DNA from 3 places in the Actinomadura sp. 1N219 genome. Region 3 is predicted to be linked to each of the others. Evidence: predicted binding sites of a transcription regulator. Region 3 holds the regulator's gene; each other region holds the start of a gene.
The links. The regulator LexA, encoded in region 3, represses DNA repair genes until DNA is damaged. The targets are predictions, from matches to a motif close to TCGAACANNTGTTCGA.
Positions count from the first base shown of each region.

Region 1: ACH35V_RS09090 (SAV_6107 family HEPN domain-containing protein) is a predicted target of LexA. The motif match lies at 1,875-1,890, and genes of this name have one in related genera.
Region 2: recA (recombinase RecA) is a predicted target of LexA. The motif match lies at 1,785-1,800, and genes of this name have one in related genera.

Region 1 covers NZ_JBIRAY010000002.1:70,508-73,778, forward strand. Annotated here, with positions in the region: gene ACH35V_RS09085 (aldehyde dehydrogenase family protein) at 1-507, opposite strand, end outside; gene ACH35V_RS09090 (SAV_6107 family HEPN domain-containing protein) at 1,247-1,744, opposite strand; gene ACH35V_RS09095 (peptidoglycan-binding protein) at 1,980-2,768, opposite strand; gene ACH35V_RS09100 (YbaK/EbsC family protein) at 2,792-3,256, shown strand; gene ACH35V_RS09105 (arsenate reductase family protein) at 3,258-3,271, shown strand, end outside.
Region 2 covers NZ_JBIRAY010000002.1:402,540-405,810, reverse strand. Annotated here, with positions in the region: gene ACH35V_RS10625 (alpha/beta hydrolase fold domain-containing protein) at 1-601, shown strand, start outside; gene ACH35V_RS10620 (DUF3046 domain-containing protein) at 611-805, shown strand; gene ACH35V_RS10615 (ATP-grasp domain-containing protein) at 824-1,693, opposite strand; gene recA (recombinase RecA) at 1,937-3,061, shown strand.
Region 3 covers NZ_JBIRAY010000008.1:31,733-35,003, reverse strand. Annotated here, with positions in the region: gene ACH35V_RS23780 (LysM peptidoglycan-binding domain-containing protein) at 577-912, opposite strand; gene lexA (transcriptional repressor LexA) at 1,087-1,788, shown strand; gene leuS (leucine--tRNA ligase) at 2,468-3,271, opposite strand, start outside.

The sequences.
Region 1 (3,271 bases), on a different contig from region 3:
GATCACGATCGTGCACCCGGCCGCGAGCGCGGGCGCGAGCTTGCACGTGATCTGGTGCAGCGGGTAGTTCCACGGCGTGATCGCGCCGACGACGCCCGCGGGCTCCCGCACCACCAGCGAGTTCCCGACGCGCTCGTCCGGCACGCCACCGGCGATCAGCTCGGCGTATCCGGCGACGACCGTCTGCGGCAGCTTCGCCTGGATGCGGGACGCGATCCGCATCGGCGTGCCGACCTCGCTCGCGATCGTCCGCGCGATCTCGTCCTCGCGGCTCGCGAGGGCGTCGTGCAGCCGTCCGAGATACTCCGAACGCTCCTTCCAGGACGTCGCCGACCACGCCGGCAACGCGTCCCGCGCGGCCCTGACGGCCCGGTCGACGTCCTCCGCCGTCCCTTCTGGCACGGTCCCGAAGGTCTCCTCGGTCGCGGGGTTCTCGACGGCGATGACCCCGCTGCCGCTCGGACTCGTCCACTCTCCACCGATGTAGAGCACATCTCGGTCGTGCACGGCGACTCCTCACATGTCGGCAGGTTCTATGAATACGACACCCCCACCCCGCCCGGCTCCCCCGGCCCCCTGATAGCCGCCACAGACGCTGCACCAGGCACCAGGGCACCACCCACCATCCCCCGCACGACCTTGAGGAACAACTTCCGCGACCAGCGATATCGGCCGGAGCGTCGAAGAACCACGCCGTGAGGAGGGGGCCGGGCCGTGACGAGGGCCTAGCCGTGACGAGAAGCCGGGCCAGCACGAGGGCCCGGGCCAGCACGAGGGCCCGGGTCGGCACGAGGGGCCGGGCCAGCACGAGGGGCCGGGTCGGCACGAGGGCCGGGTCGGCACGAGGGCCCGGGCCAGCACGAGGGCCCGGGCCAGCACGAGGGCCCGGGCCAGCACGAGGGGCCGGGCCGGCACGAGGGGCCGGGCCAGCACGAGGGGCCGGGCCAGCACGAGGGCCTGGTCGTGACGAGAAGCCGGACCGTGACGAGGGGCCCGGGCTGGCGCGAGGGCCCGGGTCGGCGCGCGCGAGCGTGCGGGCGGTCGGCGTATTGCCGCGCGCATGGCGAAGCCGCCGCCGCCTGGCGGTGGGCGGAGGGGGTGGGGATCGCGCCGGTGGGGCCGGCTCGGGGGGAGGTGCGGCCGCCGCCGGCGCGATCGGCTGGGGTTGGCGGTGGCCGGGGCGGCCGGTTGGCGGCCCCGGCCACCGGGAGGCGGTCCCGGGGAGGGGGACGGCCTCGGGAGGGGGTCAGCTGGCTTCGGGGATGGGCAGGGTCGGCTGGCTGGTGACGCCAAGGGTGTCCTCGACGAGGGTGACGAAGACGTCGGCGTCGTGCAGGAGTTCCTCGGCCTCGCGCGGCGTGACGGCGCGGGGCAGGCCGGCCTCGGCGGCGGCGCGCTTGTCGGCGCCGGCGGCGAAGAAGGCGGCCCATTCGCGCAGGGCGGGCTCGGCCTCCGGGAGCAGGACCCAGACGCTGCGCGGACGGCCGCGCCGGTGGGTCTCCAGGGGTTCCTTGGACGCCAGGACCGCGGCCGCGGCGCGCAGCGCGGCCAGGTGGGCGCACACGTAGCGGACGGCGGGCGAGGTGGCCTCGGCCGCTTCGGCGAGGCCCATGCGGGCGGCGTGGAGCTGGCCGGCGGCCGTGTGCGCCGGGCGTGGTGCGGGCATCGGACGGCGGCGCGGGCTCGGCGGTGGGACGGACTGGGCGGCGGCGTGGACGCCGCGTGCGGTCATCGTTCCGGACATTTCTGCCTCCTTCCGGGCTCGGGCCGGCCGGGCGGAGAGCTTCCCCTCACTCCGCCCGGCCGTCCGTCCCGCCGGAGCTGCGCTCCGGCGGGGACGTCGCCCTGGCACGGGCCGCGAGTCCCGCACCACGTCGAACATAAGTTCGACGCACAACCCAGTAAACCGCCCTGACGCCGATTCGTCAACGTGTTCGAATGGGTGTCGCATCCCGCAGGTCAGAGGGGTGCGACGATGATCAGCCGGGCCGCCTGACATGGACGGGGACGTCCGTCCCGAGGAGGTCCGGGAAGTACTCGGCGATGTGCATCGGCAGGCGGACGCAGCCGTGCGAGGCGGGGTATCTGGGCACGTCCAGGGCGCCGTGGAAGGCGATGCCGCCGTTGAAGTAGATCGGGTTGTAGAGGCGGCCCAGCGGCGAGGTCTCCCAGCCGGAGGCGCGGCGTCCCGTACGGAAGTCGCCCGTGCCCGTGCTGGCGTAGCGGCAGCGGGGGACCTTGGCGCCGCGGTCCTTGGCGCAGTAGTACTCACCGGAGCCTGACGAGATGTGCGTGATGAGACGCGGCTGCCCGTCCTTGTAAAGGACGAGGTACTGGCGTTTCAGGTCGACGTCGACGCGGTCCTTCTCGCGCTTCTTGGCCATCGGCCGCGGTTGCGAGGGGTTGGCCAGGGCCTCCCAGAACGACTTGTCGAGCGTGCCCTTCTGCTTCGTGCGGTTCACTGCCTGGAACGCCCACACGGCCAGTTGGGTGGACGTCCCGTACTTCCCGTCCGCTTTGCCTGGGTCGTAGCGCAGTTCCTTAAGGCGGCGCTGGAGTGCCTTGACGTCGTCGCCCTTCGCGCCCGGCTTCAGCTTGCGTTGCGTGGGCGTGGGCGTCGGCGTGGCGGGCGGCGCGGGCGTCGTCGGTTTGGCGACCGGCGTCGTCGGCGGGCCGGCCGCCTCGTTCGTCCCGTTGCAGGCCGTCAGGAAAAGGGCTGCGGTCAGCAAAACCGCGCTCGTCCGCACGTCGATCGGTCTCCCTCGCATGAGCTGACCTTAAAGTGCTACCCATGCATCCGAATACCGAAATCGTGGCAAAGGCGCTGCTCGACCGGGGAGCGGCGGGGGCCGTCGTGGAGCTGCCCGAGTCCGCGCCGACGGCGCAGGCGGCGGCCGACCAGCTCGGCTGCGAGGTGGGCGCGATCGCCAACAGCCTGGTGTTCGACGCGGACGGGGCGCCGCTGCTGGTGATGACGAGCGGCGCGCACCGGGTCGACACGGTGAAGATCGCGGCGCTGGTGGGGGCGGCGAAGGTGAGGCGGGCGACGCCGGAGTTCGTCCGGGAGGCGACCGGGCAGCCGATCGGGGGTGTGGCGCCGCTGGGGCATCCGGCGCCGATCCGTACGCTCGTGGACGTCTGGCTGGACAAGTACGACCAGGTCTGGGCCGCGGGCGGGCATCCGCACACCGTTTTCCCCACGTCGTACGAGGAACTGCTGAGGATCACCGGGGGCGCCCCGGCGGAGGTGGGATGACATGGAGCTCTGGCA
Region 2 (3,271 bases), on a different contig from region 3:
GGAGCACGCCGAGGAGTACGGCGCCGACCCTGATTTCCTTTGCGTGACAGGTGGCTCGGCAGGCGGACACCTCACCGCCATGGTCGCGTTGAGCGCGAACGAGCCCGAATTCCAGCCCGGCTTTGAAGACGCCGACACCACCGTGCAGGGCGCAGTGCCCTTCTACGGGGTGTACAACCTCGTCGACGCCGGTCCCTGGGGTCGCCCCATGGGCGCGACGCCACTCCTGGAGCGAATTGTGGTCAAACTGCCGTTCGCAGAGAACCATGACGTGTACGCCAAGGCGTCCCCGGTCACGTACCTGCGCGAGGACGCGCCGCCCTTCTTCGTCATCCACGGAAGCCGTGACTCGCTCATCCCTGTGGTCGAGGCACGCCGATTCGTCGAACGGCTACGGGACGTCTCCGAGGCACCCGTCATCTACGCCGAGATGAAGGGCGCGCAGCACGCGTTCGACGTCTTCCCCTCCTACCGGACGGCCCGCGTCATCGAAGCAGTCGAGCGCTACCTGACAGGGCTTCACCGCCAGTACCGCCAGGGTGCTCAGCCTGCGGTCCCCGGCGAGGTCAGGCAGTCCTTGCAGGACGGTTCAGTCGGATAGCGTGGACAGGTGCGGCTCACAGTGTTCTGGGATCGGATGCGGCAGCAGTTCGGCGAGGCCTACGCCGAAAGCGTCGCCAAGGACTACGTGATGGCCGAACTGGACGGCCGCACCATCGAACAGGCCCTCGCCGACGGCGAACCCGCCAAGAGGGTCTGGCACGCCGTCGTCGCGACGTTCAACGTCCCCTCGAGACTGCAGTAGCCGCGCCCCCGGGGGTGGTCAGTCGGGGACGGGCAGGTGCGCGTAGAGGTCCATCGCGTCCACGGACGACGGCAGATCGCTGACCTGGCCGTCGCCGACCTCCACGACACGCCACGCGCCGTCCGTCCGACGAGCGAGATCTGTCGTGATGAACCGGCAGCCCAGGGCGCGCACGGCCGGAGCGACCGCGTCCAACACAGGATCGGGTTCCATGCCGGGGCTGTCTGGGTGCGGCCCCACCAGGGCGGGCTCGCCGTCCACCCACCACACGCGCGCCTCACCCTCGCCGTCGTACTCCTCGAACTCGCGTACGACGAGACCGCCCGCCAAATGGTCGTCCCGCAACGCCACCATCTTGGACGCGACGTTATGAAGCTGGGCGAGATTCTTCACATCGGGGACGAAGCACGCTTCCTCCCACTCGTGCTTGCACGACTTCACGTAGTCCTTGACGACGCCGGGCCCGCCCCTCAACGGCTTGACGAGCTCACCCAGTTCGCTGAGATCGCCAGGGTCCTGACCGACGCCGAGGGGCCGCCACACACTCTGCGGCGTCAGCCCTGCGAACGTGTCGTGCCACCCAGGCAGTTCATGCGCCCGCCGGTAGTCGTCCGGATGCGTGAGCAGCATCGTCCCCCGCTGCTTCAGCAACGCGGACACCGCGGCGTACTCGTCGCCTGTGAGCATCCAGCCGCGATACCAGACGGGACCCAGATCGGACGGCACCGCGCGCACCGCGTCGTCCACGTCGCCGCGCCGCAGAGCGTCATGGTCGATCAGGGCGATCTCGCCGTAGTGGTCGCGGACGGCCGCCGCCTCGCGGGAGAAATGGGGGTCAACGCGCCGAGGGTGGAGCGGATCGACGCAGAAGAGAACGGTCAGCGTCATGATGGGAACCCTCCGTGGACGGCGCCAGCGTACGGGGTCAGAACCGTGGAGCGCACGGAGATTCCGCCCGAATCGGCGTATCGGACGACGGTCGAACTGATGTTCGGTATGGTAGTGCGGGGATACGGCGTCATCCACAATTCCACCGGAGTCTCGAAAGTGTCGGAGGCCCGCCGTAACGTCGCCGTCGACATCGCAAGCAGCGGCCGAGAGCCGACAGTCACGACGAGAAGGACATCTCACATGGCAGCGAACGACCGGGAGAAGGCTCTCGAGACCGCACTCGCCCAGATCGAGCGGCAGTTCGGCAAGGGCTCCGTCATGCGGATGGGCGAGGAGGCCCGGGCGCCCGTCGAAGTGATCCCCACCGGCGCGATCGCCCTCGACATCGCGCTCGGGATCGGAGGTCTGCCCCGCGGTCGCGTCGTCGAGGTGTACGGCCCCGAAGGCTCCGGCAAGACCTCCATCGCGCTGCACTCCGTCGCCAGCGTCCAGAAGCTGGGCGGCATCGCCGCGTTCGTCGACGCCGAGCACGCGCTCGACCCCGAGTACGCCACCAAGCTCGGCGTCGACATCGACGCCCTGCTCGTCTCCCAGCCCGACACCGGCGAGCAGGCCCTGGAGATCACCGACATGCTGATCCGCTCCGGCGCGATCGACATCGTCGTCATCGACTCCGTCGCCGCGCTCGTCCCCCGCGCCGAGATCGAGGGCGAGATGGGCGACAGCCACGTCGGCCTCCAGGCCCGCCTCATGTCGCAGGCCCTGCGCAAGCTCACCGGCGCGATCAACCAGACCAAGACCACCGTCATCTTCATCAACCAGCTCCGCGAGAAGGTCGGCGTCATGTTCGGCTCGCCGGAGACCACCACCGGCGGGCGGGCGCTGAAGTTCTACGCCTCCGTCCGGCTGGACGTCCGCCGCATCGAGACCCTCAAGGACGGCACCGAGGCCGTCGGCAACCGCGTCCGCGTCAAGGTCGTCAAGAACAAGATGGCCCCGCCGTTCCGCCTCGCCGACTTCGACCTGCTCTACGGCCAGGGCATCAGCCGCGAGGGCGGCCTGATCGACCTCGGCGTGGAGCACGGCTTCGTCCGCAAGTCCGGCGCCTGGTACACCTACGACGGCGACCAGCTCGGCCAGGGCAAGGAGAACGCCCGCAACTTCCTCAAGACCAACCCCGACCTGGCCGACGGCATCGAGAAGAAGATCAAGGAGAAGCTCGGCATCGGCCCGAAGGTCGACAAGGAGGCCACGCCCGCCGCCGCCGCGCCCGCCCCGGACGCCGCCGACCCCGCCCCTCCGGTGACCGCCGCCGCCAAGCCCGCCGGACGGAAGACCCCGAAGACCAAAGCAGGTGATTCCTGACCAGGAATCCCTCGATAAGGGTGACTCTTGACGAAGAGTGAGCGATGATCTCGTATGCAGGGCGGCGGCGCCTTACCCTGCACCGCACGACCGGTGCACGGACCTTCCCCGATGGCGCCGCCGCTCCCACGGGCCCGGGCGTCGAGCCCGCCCGGCTCGGCGTCCCGGGCGCCCATCCGGCCGGGCACCCCGCCCGTACCCCGCACGACA
Region 3 (3,271 bases):
GACACCGCCACACCCCACATCCCCACCGCCGCCGACGTACGAGCCCGTCCGCCCGATGAGGACCCACAGGCGCCGCACCGCTCGCGCTTCCTTGGCCCCCGCCACCAAACCGCGATGCGGCCACGCACCCCCTCACATCACCCTCAGCCCATAGGCGCTGCCACCGATTCGCACACGGCCCGCCACCCGAACCGCGATCACTCGCCGCCGACGCCGTGGCCGACCTGGCGAAGGCAGGAGACCCGCCGCCGCACACCGCCGCCACACCCCGCCCATCCCACGACGGCCAACGCCGAGTCGGGCATGTTGGTCGAGGCGACCCGTCCGACACTCCGCGACCCGTCCGACACCCCGCGTCCCCGTCCGGCGTCAGGACGGCCTCCGCGGGTGAGGCGAGCCGCTCGATGTCGTCGGCACTCGAAACCGGCCGCGCCATGGCGACCAAGCTCTCGCGCGCCCACGCGCGCCCGGACAGAGGGTGCGTTCGACGGTCCAGGGCGGTCACCTGCCGAGTCGGGGAACAGGCGTGCCCGTCACGATCGGCGTCTCCGGCACATGTCTCGGGCGGGCGGTGGTTCAGCGGGCGGGGAGGCGGAGCTCCTGGCCTGGCTGGACGGTGGGATCGCCGCCTAGGCCGTTGAGATCAATGATGCGTTGGACGACGACGCGTGGGTCACTTCCCGGGTCGGTGTCCGCTGCGATGTTCCAGAGAGTGTCGCCACGTTCGACGACGACGGTTCTGGCGGGCTTGGACGGGTCGTCATGGGCCTCGCGGCCGCCAGCCATGGCACCGGGCCCCACCGTCAGCCACAGGCTTATGAGCGTGACGGTCGCGGCGAACAGGACCAGGACCACGCGCCCGCGGCGGGTCAGGCGGATCGGGACCCGGTCACTCTGGGGTGAACCCGACATCTCTCCCCTCCTCGACGTCGAATACATTTTCGATCGAACGCCTGTACGATGTTCTACCAGGAGGCGCCGACAAAAAGCGAGCACCACTTCGAACAATTGTTTGATCATTGGGCTCCGACGCGATAGGTTCCATGACAAGGAGTGACCGATCGAGGCGCCGGGAGGCGACGAGCGATGAGCAAGGTCCGGGAGCTGCCAGACGGCCCCATGGACGAGACGGGGCTGACGCAACGGCAGCGCATGGTGCTGGAGGTGATCCGCGACTCGGTCCAGCGCCGTGGGTACCCGCCCTCGATGCGCGAGATCGGCGAAGCCGTCGGGCTGACCAGCACCTCCAGCGTGTCGCACCAGCTCCGGGCGCTGCAGCGCAAGGGTTTCCTGCGCCGCGACCCCAATCGTCCCCGCGCGGTCGAGGTGCGAGTGCCGGGCGCCACGCCGGTGCGGACTGACGAGGAGGCCTACGAGGCCGCCGGAGGGCAGCCCGCGTCGTCGCAGCCCGCGCCCGCGTACGTGCCGCTGGTCGGACGGATCGCCGCAGGTGGGCCGATCCTCGCCGAGGAGGCCGTCGAGGACGTGTTCACGCTGCCGAAGCAGCTCGTCGGCGAGGGCACCCACTTCCTGCTGAAGGTCACCGGCGACTCGATGATCGACGCCGCGATCGCGGACGGTGACTGGGTCGTCGTCCGGCAGCAGCCGGTGGCCGAGCAGGGCGACATCGTGGCCGCCATGATCGACGGCGAGGCGACGGTGAAGACGTTCAAGCGCCGGGAGGACGGCCATATCTGGCTGCAGCCGCAGAACCCCGCGTACGAGCCGATCCCCGGCGACGAGGCGACGGTGCTAGGACGCGTCGTAGCGGTCCTCCGCAAGATGTGACACCCGCGCGGCCCCGCAACCCCGGGGCCGCGCGCCCGCCCCGCACGAGACACGCGCTCCGCCACATCATGGCCCGGACGACGGCCGCTTCCGCACGTCCCCGTCCCCGTCCCCGTCCCCGCCTCTGGCGGGCCGTCAGACCGGACACCAGCGGGTCGCCGCGAACGACCCCGGCGCACTCACCGCTGAACGGCACCCCGGTCGGCAGACCGCAGGGATCAACGCCCCGGACGACGAGCGTCTCCGCTAATCAGGCGGCCCTCAGCTAATCAGGCGCCCCCCAGCGGCGCCGCCAAACCGGACATCCGTCAGACCGTCGCAGAAGCCTGCCGTGCCACTACTGAAACGCCGCCCTGCGCTCTGCACGGGTCGAGAGGGTTCGCGGCCGCCAGCCCCGGAGCGGCAGGCCTGACAAACGACCGGCCTGACAAACGACGGGCCTGACGGACGCCAGACCCGGGACGACGGGCCTGACAAACGACCGGCCTGACAGACGACGGGCTTGACGGACGACGGGCCCGGACGACGGGCCCGGACGGCAGGCCTGACGGACGACGTGCCCGGGCGACGGGCCGGGGCGGCGGGCCTGACAGGCAACGGGCCTGATAGACGACCGCCTGACGGACGACCGGACCGGGGCGGCGGGACTGACGGACGGCGGGACTGACGGGCGAGGGTGTCAGCGCTTGGGGACGATGTTGACGATCTTGGGGGCGCGGACGATGATCTTGGCGATGTCGGCGCCGGACAGGGCATCCTGGATCTTCGGGGACGCCAGCGCCAGGCGCTCCAGGTCGGCCTCGGCGATTCCCGGCGCCACCTCCAGCCGGTCGCGGACCTTGCCGGCGACCTGGACGACGCACGTCACCGACTCCTCCACCAGCAGGGCCGGATCGGCGGACGGCCAGCCGGCGCTGATGACCGGCGCGGTCCGTCCCAGCAGCTCCCACGCCTCGTCGGCGGTGTAGGGCGCGAACAGCGACAGCACGACCGTCATGGCCTCGGCGGCCTCGCGGACGGCGGGGTCGGCGGCGCCGGGGCCGGAGTCGATGGCCTTGCGGGTCGCGGTGACCAGCTCCATGACCCGCGCGATGGCCACGTTGAACCGCTGCGTCTCGATCAGGGCGGTGGCCTCGTGGACCGTCCGGGCGGTGGCGCGGCGCAGGGCCGGGTCGCCGGACGCCGGGTCCGCGCCCGGGGCGGACGCGACCTCGGCGGCGATGCGGTGCACGCGGGCCAGGAACTTCGACATGCCGCGCGGTGACACGTCCGCCCAGTCGATGTCGTCCTCCGGCGGCCCGGAGAACAGGACCGCCAGCCGGACGACGTCCACCCCGAACTCGGCGATCTGCTCGCCCAGGTCGACGCCGTTGCCCAGCGTCTTCGACATCGCCTTGCCCTGGTTGATCACCTGGCCCTGGTTCAGCAGCCGCCGGAACGGCTCGGTGAACTCGACCATGCCCATGTCGTGCAGCACCTTGGT